Regions from separate parts of the Geobacillus sp. YF-1 genome, predicted to be linked through region 1. Evidence: riboswitches for the same ligand, from Rfam matches in the RefSeq annotation. Region 1 holds a riboswitch; the other holds the start of a gene.
What was found. A riboswitch is a leader RNA that binds a small molecule or an ion and turns the genes downstream of it on or off. The one in region 1 is predicted to bind cobalamin.
Positions count from the first base shown of each region.

Region 2: another riboswitch for cobalamin. It lies ahead of ACTVIM_RS04565 (ribonucleoside-diphosphate reductase subunit alpha); the one in region 1 lies ahead of metE (5-methyltetrahydropteroyltriglutamate--homocysteine S-methyltransferase).

Region 1 is NZ_CP199850.1:169,894-177,633, reverse strand. It holds partial or broken gene ACTVIM_RS00975 (DUF4277 domain-containing protein) at 1-222, opposite strand, end outside; gene ACTVIM_RS00970 (acyl-CoA thioesterase) at 330-767, opposite strand; gene metE (5-methyltetrahydropteroyltriglutamate--homocysteine S-methyltransferase) at 751-3,057, opposite strand; cobalamin riboswitch at 3,188-3,380, opposite strand; gene ACTVIM_RS00960 (ATP-dependent helicase) at 4,564-6,330, opposite strand; gene ACTVIM_RS00955 (hypothetical protein) at 6,317-6,646, opposite strand; gene ACTVIM_RS00950 (IS701 family transposase) at 6,711-7,740, shown strand, end outside.
Region 2 is NZ_CP199850.1:896,771-904,510, reverse strand. It holds gene ACTVIM_RS04570 (ribonucleotide-diphosphate reductase subunit beta) at 1-639, opposite strand, end outside; gene ACTVIM_RS04565 (ribonucleoside-diphosphate reductase subunit alpha) at 838-3,120, opposite strand; cobalamin riboswitch at 3,251-3,444, opposite strand; gene asnB (asparagine synthase (glutamine-hydrolyzing)) at 3,753-5,660, opposite strand; gene ACTVIM_RS04555 (C39 family peptidase) at 5,986-6,846, shown strand; gene ACTVIM_RS04550 (HepT-like ribonuclease domain-containing protein) at 7,214-7,414, opposite strand; gene ACTVIM_RS04545 (nucleotidyltransferase family protein) at 7,535-7,740, opposite strand, start outside.

The DNA of each region.
Region 1 (7,740 bases):
CAATCGATGTCATGCGCCCATTGTTCCCCATGAACGAGCGCTTGCCGGCCGCTCAAGATATCCAAGGTGATTAGGCCGACAACGTCACCGGCTCGAGGTTGGCATTGCGGATTCACGGGAACGAGATGATCCATCAACTGAGGAAGGTTAAGATCTTTGAACAGAGTGCTTATTCTATTCAAATTAAGAACTTTCATAAATGGCCCGAATTCCAACGTCCATGACGGGCAAACTCCTTTGCGTTCCTTGTGTTTCAAGGTTTTATTCGACAGGAAGATAAAAAAATCCTCCCGATTTTCGTCGGAAGGGTGGGAAATGTGAGATCGATCTTATCGGTTTGCTTTTAAATAATATTGCACGAGTTGTTCCTCTTTTTCCCCTACAATGACAGTCGGAACAGGACAAGGCTTTTTGTTTTCATCAATCGCCACCATCGTGAGAAAACAAGTGGTTGTTAAATGATGTTCGCCAGTAAATAAATCTTCGGTTTCAACTTTTACAAATACTTTCATAGACGTACGACCGGTGGAATACACGAATGCTTCCAGCTTTAAGATGTCGCCAATTTTGGCAGAAGAAATAAAGTCAATCTTGTCAATGGAGGCGGTGACCACTGCTCTTCGGGCATGACGCATAGCGCAAATTGCCGCAATTTCGTCAATGTACGCCAGCACCGTTCCACCAAAAATGGTACCAAGATGATTCGTATCGGACGGGAGCACCAATCTAGTCTGAATCGTTTTCGACTGTTCAGCGCTTGCTATCATCCTGATCCCCTCCTTGAAGAGAGACGAAAAGACGGTTACGCATCTCCTTTGCCGCGGCAACCATCGCTTGCAAGCTGGCGATCGCTTCTTTCTCCGTACGGGTTTTTAATCCGCAATCAGGATTCACCCAAAATTGGTCAGGCCGCAGGACACGCAACGCTCTCTCAAGCTGAATGAGAATCTCATCTCTGCTCGGGATGCGAGGGCTATGAATGTCATACACCCCCAGTCCGATTTGCTTGCGATACGTATGGATTTCAAATAAAGATAACAGCTCTCCTCCGCTCCGCGCGGCTTCAATCGAAATGACATCGGGATCTAGATCATCAATGATGTCGATCATTTCCGAAAAATCTGAGTAGCACATGTGTGTATGAATTTGCGTTTCTAAACGAACAGCCGATGTCGCTAAACGAAAGGCATATACCGCTTCCTGCCAATAAGCCGGCTGTTTTTGTCTTTTGAGCGGCAACCCTTCTCTTAGTGCAGGTTCATCAACTTGAATGATGCGGATTCCCGCCTGTTCAAGCGCCAACACTTCTTGACGGACTGCCAAAGCGAGTTGATTCAGCACCGCGGAGCGAGGCAGATCCCGACGAACAAATGACCAATTGTACAAAGTGACAGGACCCGTCAACATCCCTTTCACCGGTTTTTCTGTTAGCGATTGAGCGTAAACACTCTCTTCAACAGTTATAGGACAAAGATGGACAACATCCCCAAATATGATTGGGGGACGGACGCAACGCGATCCGTATGACTGCACCCATCCGTTTGTCGTGCAGGCGATACCTCCTAATTTTTCACCAAAGAACTCTACCATATCTGTTCGTTCAAATTCACCATGAACAAGAACGTCAAGTTCGAGTTTTTCTTGAATTTCTATCCACTTTGCGATTTGTTTACGGATAAAGGTTTGATATTGCTTTTCGTCCCATTCTTGTTTTTTCCGCTTCAGCCGCGCTTGCCGCACTTCGCGGGTCTGTGGAAAACTCCCGATCGTCGTAGTAGGCAAAAGCGGCAATTTTAGATGTTGTTGCTGTGCTTGCCTTCGCTTTGCATAGGGAGGACGTTCCGTTTGCTCAATGGGGTGCATCGTTTTTTTTATAGACTGGCCTCGAAGTAGGCGAAGAGCTTCCCCGGTTTGTTCATCATAGTGACGCAAATCGGATAAAGAACGTTTCCCTTGGGCGTATTCAGCAAGCAGGCGCACTTCATCAAGCTTTTCATCCGCAAATGCCAATGAATCGACCAATCCTTTTGGTAAACGGTGTTCATGTTTGACTGTAATCGGTACATAAAGCAGGCTAGACGACGGTTGAATAATCAAGTGTTCCGTATGCTTCGATAGCTCTTCCAGTAGCGCTGCTTTTTGGACGAGTGTACTCTTCCAAACATTGCGACCGTCGATCATACCCGCAGCTAGCCATTTCCCTTTTGGAAACCCATATTTCTTCATGTTGTACAAATTTTCACCGTCATCATGAACGAAATCAAGACCGAACCCGGCAACAGGAAGAGAGACGATTTCTGGATAATTAGAAAGGCTTTCGAAATACGTTTGTAAAATCAGCTGGACACCAGGTACTTTTTGATGGAATGAATGATAAACGTATTCAACAGCGGCCACTATGTCTTCATCAATCTCTTGCACAAGAATAGGCTCATCAACTTGTACCCAGCGCACTCCTGCTCTATACAACTCATCAAGCAATTCGATATATACGGGGACGAGGAGCTGTAGGTGCTTATGCCAATGTACTCCTGTGCTTAACTTGGCCAAAATTAAAAACGTGACAGGTCCAAGCAAAACAGGTTTTGTTTCAATTGAAAGATTATCTTTGATAAATTGGTAATCACGTAAAAGAAAATTTTCCATAAGCCTTGGTTGTAGGCCATCAAGCTCTGGAACAATGTAGTGATAGTTGGTATTAAACCATTTTGTCATGGCCATAGCCGGCTGGCTGCTTGTTCCCCTCGCCATGGCAAAATAAGTATCCCATCGGCGCTCACTTTCTTGGCCAAATCGTTTTGGAATATACCCAAACATAAAAGCGGTATCCAGCACATGATCGTATAATGAAAAGTCCCCGATTGGTATCAGTTCGATTCCTTTTGCCATTTGTTTTTTAATGGATGATAGTTGAATGGTCTTCATCGTTTCCATTAGATTGGCTTCTTCCAATTGCCCATTCCAAAATGACTCCAATGCTTTTTTCCATTCTCGTTGTTCACCGATTCGAGGATAACCTAAATTAGAACTATGAATTGCCAATCGTAGCACCTCCATGTCATTTTCCTCAATACAAGTAAAATGCCCACCTTCTAGACAGACAGAAGGAGGGCATAACTAGCTTGTATTGAGGTACTTGAAGTGCCTCTTGTTCATTTTCCCCCACTCCTCCCTATGACGCGTAGGTCGAAAGTGTATACAACAGGCAGGTCTCCTGACTTAGCTTCATCGCGGTGGATCCCCTTCCCATTCCAAACAAGGAACAGTGGGTTATTGATCCTCGCTCTGCATCACAGTGGCGCGACCGTGTTGGATTTTCACCAAACTTCCCTTTTAAAGTTCACGCAGATTGGTGAACTACCTGTTGCTTGGTCTTATCAGATATGCTGTTTTTAGCGACATCCTCCCACCACCTGCACTGACGCTTAGAGGTGGGGCTTCTCAAGTCATCCTGATTAATAATATTATCATGGTTTATAAAATTCAGTATACTACAATTACTCAGATTTGGCAAGGGAAATGCACCATCTATTTTAGCCCGAGTTGAACTTTAGTAGCATCCTCTTACTTTTTTGGTGAAGAGCCCAAAAGTTTACAGCGGGTACAAAATCGGAACATGGGGAATTGTCTAGGAGGCTGGTGATTTACTCACGCAACCGCTTCTCGCAATCGTTTCTCAAATAGAAAAACCGGTTGCATCAGCTTCTATGTTCACGCGTTCCATCATCGATCAAGGCAAACAGCGTTTTTTCACCAGCCTTCTAGGAAGCTAAGGTGCGTGGCGAATACCTATCTTCATTTACATCAAACCATATGTAAAAATGAGACATGAACCGGACTCCTTGGTTGAAATAGCTGTGCTCAAAACTCATTCACCCAAGTAGGTTCATGTCTCCCCAAAAGTTCTTCGCTACAACAGCTTGGCCATTATGTTTCTTTCTAGCCGGAAACAAAATCTGCGAAGCTTTTTGTATGGTAAAGGCGGCCAAATGGTCAACCGTAGCCTATTTACAAAAAAGGCCTGTTAGACTCACCCAACAGGCCTTTTCGTTTTCAGCTTTTTGGTTCGGCATCTGACCTTTTGTTACAACATTGTCAAGAGACAATAATTCATGTCCATCCCACAACTTTCCCCTCACCGCCTCTCTTCCCTACAGCCGCAAGGGTTTTCGGGTTTTGAGGAACCAGTTGGAACAAAATACCACGAAAATAATAAGTGTCCGTTCAATTGGAATGATTTAGGGAATTAGGGGGAAGGGATGAGGGAAACGAAACGTTGGGAAATGTCCAAGGAAATATCTGGAGGGGATAGGGAGCAGGGGTAAGGAGAGAGGAAAAATGGATGGGTATATTGGGATAAAACCTGATCCCTCAACCCTTTCCGCCCTATACCCTGTCCCCCTATCAACAGAAAAGCCCAGCATGGATCCAGGCAAAACCCTAACCACGCTCGGCTTCTTGGACATTTTTTATTGTCCCTGGACAGTTTTTATTTTCTCAGGACGGGATTTATTAGCTGTCTACATATTAGGGTGCGAGTTAAAGAGTGACAGTTTGTAATTTTTAATGGTTCCTTTTCACATTCAAAGCCTCTAATTTTTTAATCATTGCGTCGTTGAGAGGCGGGCATGAAATACATAATAAATCTTTTGCTCTACTTAAAGCCACATATAAAATTCGCGTATCCTCTTGCTCAGAATTAATGTCAGGACTGACGAGCAAATTCACATCTTTAACTTCAGGGAGATATAAAAGAACAGATTCAAATTCTGCTCCTTTTGCTTTATGAATTGTCCTTATCTCGGTTGTTTTCTCTTCGGACAATATAAGGTTATCCACCAAGTTCCTGATAGTTATCGATTCGGAAAATTGCTTTATTTTTCCCCTAGAAATTTTCTTTATTGCAATTCCTTTCTCTATAAAAAAATCAGAAAGGGAGTTATAGAATTCGAATAAAGATTGATCAAGTGAAGTTTTCAAATCGTTTGCCAAGAATTCAAGTAAATCTACGGCCAGACTCCTTTTCATAATGGGACTTATAATTTGATTTTCTTGAAATGGATCCTTTAATTCTCCATGCCGATCAGTTTTTATTGATCTTTCTAGTTCCTTAATTGCTACTTCATACCGAGTATCTAATGTAAGCTTATATGCAGTCAAAATGGACTTGATAAAACGTTCTCTATTTGAAGAATCTGCCTCACTGAAGCTTGTCCATACTTCGCTATTTTCTGTGTTACGTAGTAATTTAACGGTGTCGTTATTTCGGGTGAGTATACAATAATCTTTTTCAAGCCCTAAACTGATCCTCAAATTGTTGAAGTTTGCTATAGCTTGATATGGACCATCTGTACATTCAATAAAATATATATCATGATTCCTATTTTCTCTCGTCGGCTTTTGCGTTAGTTGGTCTCCTTTTCTAATATGATTTAGAAAATCAACAATCTTACTGCCACATCTCCTATTGTTCTCAATCATGTAAATAATCTGATTAGGGAGAGTGAAATCAATAAAATCTTGACGGGATGCCCCTTGAAATTCATAAATCGACTGAGCTGGATCTCCTACGACGCCAATCACTGAGCCTGAATTCCCAAGCCATTTAATTATTTCTGTTTGAATTGGATTGGTATCTTGAAATTCATCTAAGAAAATATAGGGGTATTTTGCACTTAAATGCTCCAATATAATTGAAAACTCTTTCAAAATTCTATAAGAGAAATACAAGACATCCTCATGATGAATGACCCCTTCATCCCAAAATAATTGCTTATATAAAGGAAGGTCCTCTATTCTAATATAATATTTCCCGATCCGATAGTTTTTTCTTGGTTTTAGATATAGTTGCCCGTCTACGAGCTTCCAATCCAATTGTTCTAAATATTCTTTTAGCTTTTTATTATCCTGAAGATAATGAGCTCTTGTTTTTACCTTCCATTGATATATTTTCCCGTTTGTTGCTATATTTTCATAATGGCCATCTAACTCCTCAACATTAACCAATCTCTTTCCATGATTATCATTTAATAAATACACATACGGCTTTACAACGTTCGCATACAGAAAACTGTGAATCGTCGATACCTCAACCCTTTCCTGATTCATTCCCAAACGACTTTGGACTTCTTCTGCACCAACAGTTGTGTATGTTATACAAGCAATTTTTGAAGTATATGTAAGATTCTCCGCATTTTGAAGAACATTTTTGATATGCTCTACAAGCCAATGCGTTTTTCCTGCCCCAGGCCCAGCTATCACTTTAAAATGACGACTAAGATCTGATAATGGTATTCGTTGATCAGAAGAAATCAGTCTAATATTGTCCATCCTGCCCTACCCCTTGATTATCCTTGTAACACACCCACTCAAGGGCCTTTCGAATATGGTCAGGTACTATCAATCTTTCATCTTTGTTCTCTTGTATTCTGCTAGCCAATTCAAAAGCAAGTTCACCTTTTCTCCCTTTTGCGTACAAAAGGAAGCTCGAAGCATGCTTAGCCCTCTCTTTATCCTCATTTTCCCAATTACTTGCCTTAAGTTCGTCAACTTCAACAATTTCTACTTCATCAGTAAAAAGTAGCTTACTGCTGTAGATGAGCAAATTTGCTAACATAAATTGACAACTAAACAAAAAAGGAGACATGAACCCAACTCCTTGAGTAAAATAGATGTGCTCAAACCCATTCACACAAGGAGGTTCATGTCTCATGAATAGATTAGCACATCATCAAGGAATCCACAAGTTTTTCATGACGTTGGGATTGGCGCTTTATTTCTCGAAGCCGGTCATCAAGCATCTCGTTTACCTTGTCGACGCCTTGACTACCAAGGGATTTTCGGGGACATTGACGGATGTCCGGTACTGGAGTTTTCATCCCAACCATCGAACCACGCTCAGCCATTTTTTCACGAAAAGCCCTTGGAACGAGGAAAAACTGCTTGAGAAGCTTCAAGAATGGATTCTTCGCCAGATCGAACGCCTAGCCAAACGGGAGAATCAACCCCTTTTTGTTTCGATTGATGATACGATTTGCCAAAAAACGAAGCCTTCGTCACGGGCTGCCCGCGCCATTCAAGGGTGTGATTGGCACTACTCGCACAAAGATCATCAATCCGTTTGGGGGCATTCGCTTGTTTGGCTGATGGTGCATACTTTCTCGCAAGCGTTTCCGTTCGCCTTTCGTCTGTATGACAAGACGGCGGGAAGAAGCAAAATCGACCTGGCGATCGAGATGCTTTCCTCGCTCAAGGGGAAGCGGGCTCAGCCGGTGTATGTGCTCATGGATTCCTGGTATCCGTCCCAAGCGCTCATCGAAGCCTGCCTGAAACAAGGATTCCATGTCATCGCCATGCTCAAGACGAACCGGATTCTCTATCCGAAAGGTATCGCCATCCAAGCGAAGAAGTTCGCCCGCTATATCGAGCCCAACGACACCCACCTCGTCACGGTGGGGAAGGAGCGTTACCGCGTGTATCGCTACGAGGGAGCGATCCATGGCCTCGATGACGCGGTGGTGCTGCTGGCTTGGAAGGCGGATGAACCGATGACGCCAGATCATCTCCATGTCGTCTTGAGCACCGACCGGGAGCTAGGCGATGAAGAGATCTTGCGTTATTATGCCCAGCGCTGGACGATCGAATGCTTTTTCCGGCAGGCCAAAGACCAGCTGAAGCTCGATGGGTACCGTGTTCGTCACATTCGGGCGGTGAAACGGTATTGGGCCGTGGTGCTGTTCG
Region 2 (7,740 bases), 730 kb from region 1:
GATCATCGTGCTCGTCGCCACCATTTTTTGCTGGCGTGCGAGGTTGTAGAAGAACGCAAACCCTGAGTAGAAAAACAGTCCTTCTAAAATGACGTCAAAAACGATCGAGCGCAACAAGTTTTCCACATTCGGCTCTTCCGCAAACGCCTTGTAGCCATTCGTCACAAAATCGTTCCGCTTGCGCAGCGTCGGTTCGTTCCGCCAAAAGTCGAATACTTCATCTTGCTTCGCTTTCGGCACAAGGCTCGAAAGCACGTATGAATACGAATGGTTGTGAATGACTTCCTGCTGGGCGAGCATAATCATGAGCGCGTTGATGCTCGGGTCCGTAATGTAATCAGCGACACGTCCGGCGTAATCGGTTTGGATGCTGTCAAGCAGCGCCAGAAGACCGATGATTTTCAAAAAGGCCTCCTGCTCGCGGGCCGTTAATTGCGGAAACTGCTTCACATCTTGCGCCATATTGATTTCAAACGGCGTCCAAAAATTGGCGAGCATTCGCTTATATTTGGCATACGCCCACGGATAGGCGAGATCATCCCAATTCAACACATTCGAGCAGCGGCCGTTGATGATGCCCGTCGAACGGTTCGGCGCCTCCGGATCCATAATGGGCCGTTTGACTAAGCCGATCGTCATCGTCCATTCCTCCCTTTCGTTTTCTATAAAAGAATTTCTGATCTCCATGTCCCATCTTGATCACCTGACAAGCTGGCACGGTGACAAGAAGAGCAACAATGCCATGGAAAACCAAGTTGCAGTTTATATAAGTATCGTGCGCGCGGCCAACCGCCTACGCCTCTCTGGCACAAGGAAGTGAGCCTCTTTTGGCCCCGGTCAGCTCGCGCACGAATCGCACTCTTCGATCGTCCCCGATGTCGAACGCACGTAATACGTCGTTTTCAACCCCGACTTCCACGCTGTCAAATGCAAATCGAGCAGCTCCTTTGCCTTGATCGTATTCATGACGTAGAAGTTAAACGAGATGGCTTGGTCGACATGGCGCTGGCGCGCGGCGTTTTGCTTGATGCTCCAACGTTGGTCGATATGGTACGCCGATTTGTAATACCATGTCGTCTGTTCGTTTAGATCCGGCACGGTCACAGGAATTTTATAATCTTTCTTTTCCTCGGCATACACTTTTAAGAAAATCGGATCGATGCTCGCCGTGCTGCCGGCGATGATCGACGTCGAGGCGTTGGGCGCAATGGCCATGATATAGCCGTTGCGCACCCCGTAGCGGGCCACATTGCTCTTGAGTCGGTCCCAATCGAGCTCGCCGTGGCTTTGGTAGCCGCGCCGTTCGAAATAAGCGCCCGTCTGCCAATCCGATCCGGCAAACGCCGGGTAGCTCCCTTTTTCTTTGGCGAGCTCCATGCTCGCTTGAATCGCCAAATACGCGATCGTTTCATACAGTTCATCGGCGTAGCGGACCGCTTCCTCTGACTCCCAGCGAATGCCTTTTAACGCCAGCAAATGATGCCAGCCAAAAGTGCCAAGCCCGACAGCGCGGTATTTTTCGTTCGTCAAACCGGCCTGCAGCACCGGAATGTGATTTAAATCAATGACATTATCAAGCATCCGCATTTGAATCGGGATGAGCCGCCCCAACACCCCATCGGTCACCGCACGCGCCAAGTTGATCGACGATAAATTGCAGACGACAAAATCGCCCGGGATTTTTTCGATCACAATCACTCCGTCTTTCACATATTGCCGCTTCATCACCGTCGGGCTTTGGTTTTGCGCGATTTCCGTGCAAAGGTTGCTGCAGTAAATCATCCCGAGATGGCGATTCGGATTTTGTCGGTTCACTTCATCGCGGTAAAACATAAACGGCGTCCCCGACTCGAGCTGGCTGCGCATAATGCTTTTCATCACTTCGATCGCCGGCACTTTTTCTTTCGACAGCCTCGGTTCGTTGACGCATTGCCAATATTTCTCCCGAAAGCTGCCCTTCCCTTTTTCCTCATCATAAAAGTCTTCCAAACTAAATCCCATCACCGTCCGCACTTCATGCGGATCAAACAAATACCAGTCGCCGCGCTGTTCGACCATTTCCATGAACAAATCAGGGATGCAAACGCCGGTGAACAAGTCATGCGTCCGCAGCCGTTCGTCGCCGTTGTTGAGCCGCGCATCGAGAAACGCAAAAATATCTTTATGCCACACATCCAAATAGACGGAAATAGCTCCCTTTCGCTGCCCAAGCTGATCGACGCTCACCGCTGTGTTGTTCAGCTGCTTCATCCACGGGATGACGCCGGAGGAGACCCCTTTGAATCCTTTAATGTCGCTGCCGCGCGACCGGATTTTCCCTAAATAGACCCCAATGCCGCCGCCCGATTTCGATAAATTGGCGATGTCGGTGTTGCTGTCGTAAATCCCTTGCAAACTGTCATCGACCGTGTCGACAAAGCAGCTCGACAGCTGGCCGTATGACTTCCCGGCGTTGGCAAGCGTCGGCGTCGCCACGGTCATGTATAGGTTGCTTAACGCCCAATACGCTTCCTTCACCAACTCAAGCCGCCGCTGCTGTGGTTCATTGGCCATAAGCGTCATGGCGATAATCAAAAATCGCTCCTGCGGCAACTCATACAACCGCCGCTCATAATCGCGGGCCAAATACCGATCCGCAAGCGTGCGCAACCCTATGTACGTAAACAACTTGTCCTTCTCCGGATCAAGAAACGCACCGATGGACTCAATTTCTTCTTTCGTATAACGTTCAAGCAGCAGCGGATGATATACTCCTTGTTCCGTCAGCGCAACAAGGAGCGAGTAGAAATCGCCATACCGCTTGCGCTCCTCGTACCCGCGCTGCCGTGCTGCCTCGCGGTACAGTTGTTGCAAATACAGGCGGGCGCACACAAACGTCCATTCCGGCTCCTCCTCACTAATATACGACAGCCCTTCCAAAATGGCGGTTTGATATAGCTGCCGGAAGGTGACCATCTCTTTTCGGCTGAGAAGCTGCCATACACGTTCTTCATATTCCTCGAGCGACAGACGGACAAAGTCGGCCGCCGCCTGCTCCACCAACCTAGCAAACTCCTCGCGCGAAAATGATTTCTCTTTTCCTTGATCATCGACAACAATTGATTTCGTCGACACTGTCATTCGTTTCCCCTCTCCTCCATAAAAAAATCCGCTCGGGCAGGCGAGCGGATGAAACGACAGACGGAAAAAGGCAGACGAACTCCCTTTTTCTTTTCCCCTATCGTTTCATCTTCTCACACCCCGAAGAACATGAAACGTTCCAAGCAAGGCAGGTCTCCTGACTCGTGCATCGTCCTACTTTGGGTCCTTCCCAGCGGCGCTAAATGGCTCTTGCCGCCAGTGGCCATCCCATTTCGTCCGCACATACAGTTGCGGGGGCAGTTCCGGATTCACACCGGATTCCCTATTAAGTCCTGATGGACACCATTGCTTGGCACAACGATATATAGTTGTTTGAAAAAGCAAATAAATCAATATATAGTGGATGATCATCCTGATGGAACAAGCATATACTAAAACAACAAGAATTGCAAGGGACAAGCGAGATTTTCTCAATCAATCCTTAGAAGGCCGTTGAAAAACATTGGTTTCCTTTGGTCAATGAATAAAAGTGTGCAGTGTTGCAAGACTTTTCTATTGGAGAAACGATTCCGAGAAGCAGTTGCGCGAGTCAATCACCGCCCCTTATAGTTTTCGGGCCAAAACAGACAGACGCCCCGGCCGAATTCCGGGACGCCTCGTCCTGTTCCCCCTTACGCCTCAAAAGCAGGCGCCAGCGGCTTTTCCTTTTGTCCAGATGAAACAAAATCATAGGCTCGCTCTACATACACTTGATGCCAAATCATAAACGCCAACACCGTCCACAGCTTGCGGCTATGGTCCGCTTTCTGCTGCGCATGCTCATCGAGCAAGCGATACAGCACGTCTTTATGGAACAAGTGGTCCGTTTCGCTGTCGTGAATAAGCTGTTTCGCCCAATCATACATTTCGTTTCTCAACCAATGACGAATCGGCACAGGAAATCCTAATTTTTTTCGGTTTAATACATGATCCGGCACGATGCCTTCGGCCGCTTTGCGCAAAATATATTTCGTCGTGCCGTTGGCGGTTTTCATCTCCGGAGCGATCGTAGCAGCTGCTGCAAACACCGCTTTGTCCAAAAACGGCACCCGCAACTCAAGCGAATGCGCCATCGTCATTTTATCGGCCTTAACTAAAATATCGCCTCTCAGCCATGTATGGAGATCAATGTACTGCATCCGGTTGACCGGCGGATAATGAACGGTTTCTTGATAGAGCGGCGCGGTCACCGTTGTATACTCACGGCCTTTTTCATACGTTTTGAGCAAGGCCGCCTTTTCCGCTTCACTGTATATTTTGGCGTTCCCGATATACCGTTTTTCAAGCGGGGTCGTGCCGCGCTCTAAAAAGCTCTTCCCTTTCACCCCGTCGGGAAGCCACTTGGCGATGAAGCGCAGCACGCTCTTCACCGCTCCCGGCATCCGCTCCAACCACCGCAACGACTCTGGTTCACGATAAATGTTATAGCCGCCAAACAGCTCGTCCGCCCCCTCGCCGGAAAGCACCACAGTAACATGCTTTCTCGCTTCACGGGCGACAAAATACAGCGGCACCGCAGCCGGATCCGCCAACGGATCATCCATATGCCACATAATTTTCGGCAGCTCGTCCATATACTCCTGCGGCGAAATGACATAGCTGATATTGTCTACGCCCAGCTTCTCAGCCGTCTCCTTGGCCACATCGATTTCGCTGAACCCTTGCCGCTCAAACCCGACCGAAAACGTCTTTAAATCCGGATGAAACTGTTTGGCGATCGCCACGATAAACGAGGAATCAATGCCGCCCGACAAAAACGCCCCGACCGGCACATCGCTGCGCATATGGACACGGACCGAATCAACCAACGCCGTGCGGATGTTCTCAACCAATTCCTCCTCCGACTGGCGAACAGGGCGGAAAAACGGCTTCCAATAGCGATGAATCGTGAGCGGTTCACCGACTCGTTTCTTGATATAATGCCCCGGCTCCAACTTCGAAATACCGGCCGACATCGTCGATGGTTCGGGGACGTATTGGAAGGTTAAATAATGCTGGAGCGATTCATGATCTACCGTTTCCTCCCCAAGCGCAAGCAAAAGGCTTTTCTTCTCCGAAGCGAAAAACGTGCGGCCGCCTTGTTCCGCATAGAAAAACGGTTTAATGCCGAACGGATCACGGGCTGCAAACACCGTTTTTTCCTGCTTATCCCAAATGACAAACGCAAACATCCCGCGCAGCTTTTCGACCGCTTTTTCTTGTTCCATGCTATAAAGCGCAACGATGACTTCCGTATCGGAGTTTGTCGCAAACGACAATCCTTTCGCCGTCAGCTCTTCCCGCAATTCGACGTAATTGTAAATCTCCCCGTTAAAAATGATCCAGTACCGATCGTTTTCATACGAGAGCGGCTGGTGCCCCGCTTCCAAATCGATGATGCTGAGCCGCCGAAATCCAAACCCGACGTGCTCATCCATATAATACCCCTCATCATCCGGCCCGCGATGGGTAATCAGGCGGTTCATCCGCCTTAATTCCTCGCTCCATCCCGGATCTTGACATTCTGGACGATCGACAATCCATCCAATAAATCCACACATAACGATGACTGTCCCTCCAATGAATTGACATCAAGGCAACCCGTTTTTATTCTTTGCCTTACGCCTTCGGTTGCAATAAAATAATAGGCAAAGAAGAAAACAAAACCAGTTCCATTCTATCTTACAAAAAGCAAAGTTTCAAAACCAATCTTTCGCCATTTTTGACAAAACCCAACGTTCCATCACAACCATCGGAGGCACAATGGGCAGCTGACTATACTTTTAACGCTTTCTTGTTCCAATACCCTTCTTTGGAAACGGGAAAACAATCAAAACAGCCCGGAAGCCGCCATTGAAGCACTGCTGATAAAGGGGGAGAATCGCTTTGCTCACCATGATCTCGCTGTTGACCGCTCTCATCGTGCTCCTCTGCCTCGCCCTTTTGCGAAGCCCTCTCAGCCGCAAAAGGGACCAGCTGCTGCTGGCTGTATACGCGGGCTGTCTCGCCTTGCTTCTAGCCGTTTTGTCCAATCATAAAAGCTGGGCGCAAACAAAGGATCGATTTCAACATTTTGTACAGGAAACCATCGTCCCGCTTGTCAATCATGACCAAGCGGCGAACGCCGGCAAATCGACGTTGAAATCAACGGTGTTGATTGACGCGCCGTTAATCTCGCAGCTCCCCGAGCTGCCAAGGGGATGTGAAGTCACCAGCTTAGCCATGCTGCTGAACCATGCGGGAATTGATGTTGACAAAATGACATTAGCGAGACAAGTGCGGAAAAATCCGACGCCATATCAAGTAAAAAACGGCCTCGTCTTTTACGGCCATCCGAATGAAGGATTTGTCGGCGACATGTATACATTGTCGAAGCCTGGATACGGCGTATATCACAAACCCATTAAGGAGCTGGCCGAACGATACTTGCCAACGCAAATCGTCGACTTAACCGGACAATCCTTTGAGCACATTTATGACTACGTAGCGAAAGGCTCCCCGGTGTGGGTCATTACAAACACCACCTTCCGTCCGCTTCCCCCCTCCGCCTTTCGCGAATGGCAAACACCGCAAGGACCGGTCAAAATCACGTATCGGGAACACGCGGTGCTCATTACGGGATACGATGAGCAGTACATTTATTTCAACGACCCATTGACCGCCATCAAAAATCAAAAAGCACCGAAACAAGAGTTTATCGCGGCTTGGGTTCAAATGGGACGGCAAGCGATTACGTATCGCCGCTAAGCTCGGCGGATCCGAATCGCTTGTCTTTTTTTTTCATTTTCGTTGAACGATTTTCTCCATACATTTTGCACATCTATTTTTTATCCTGTTGAGAAGCATTGTGAAATCAGCTTTCTTTTCCTGTGAAATACGGCTGATTGACGCGCGGAAACCTTTTTCACTGGTCTTCTAAATGGCTGGTGAAAAACGGTTGTTTCTTTTGAGCAATGGGGGAGCGTTTGAAAGACGATCCTGATGCGACAAGGCTTTTCTATTTGAGAAACAGGCTTGATCAGCGGCTTGCTCCCTTAAATCACCGGCCTCCTAGGCCACCCCTTTTTTGAATAATGAGCTATCCCCAAACGGCGCATACGGTTTGAATGGAAGTCTAACTTTCATTTAGCAATCGTTCAACGTGCTGTTTTAATACAGGAATCTTATTTCGAACGACATCCCACACAATTCGATAATTAATGGAGAAATAACTGTGGATCAGCATATCCCTCATGCCAGCCATCTTTCTCCATTCGATATATGGGGATGCTTGCCTGATTTCGTCTGGAATGTTTTTCGCTGCTTCTCCAATCACTAATATGTTTTTAATGACTGCATCTGATATAAATCATTATCTAAAAAGTCATCATAAGAAAGCCCTTGGGTGTACTTCTCAATTTTCTCTGCAGCAACCAAAATATCTTGCAAAAAGACGCTAGGATCCCTCTGCATACTTAACACTCCTTAAAATAGTCGGCTTTAATCCTGGTTTGATATCATCTACAATCACTAAATCCACTGATTTTTGAAAAAGATCTTCCAAACTCAGTTTCAACTCCATATAATGATCAAACGTCACCGCATGATCCATAAATTCTACCAACACATCAATGTCACTCGACTCCCTTTGTTCCCCCCGAC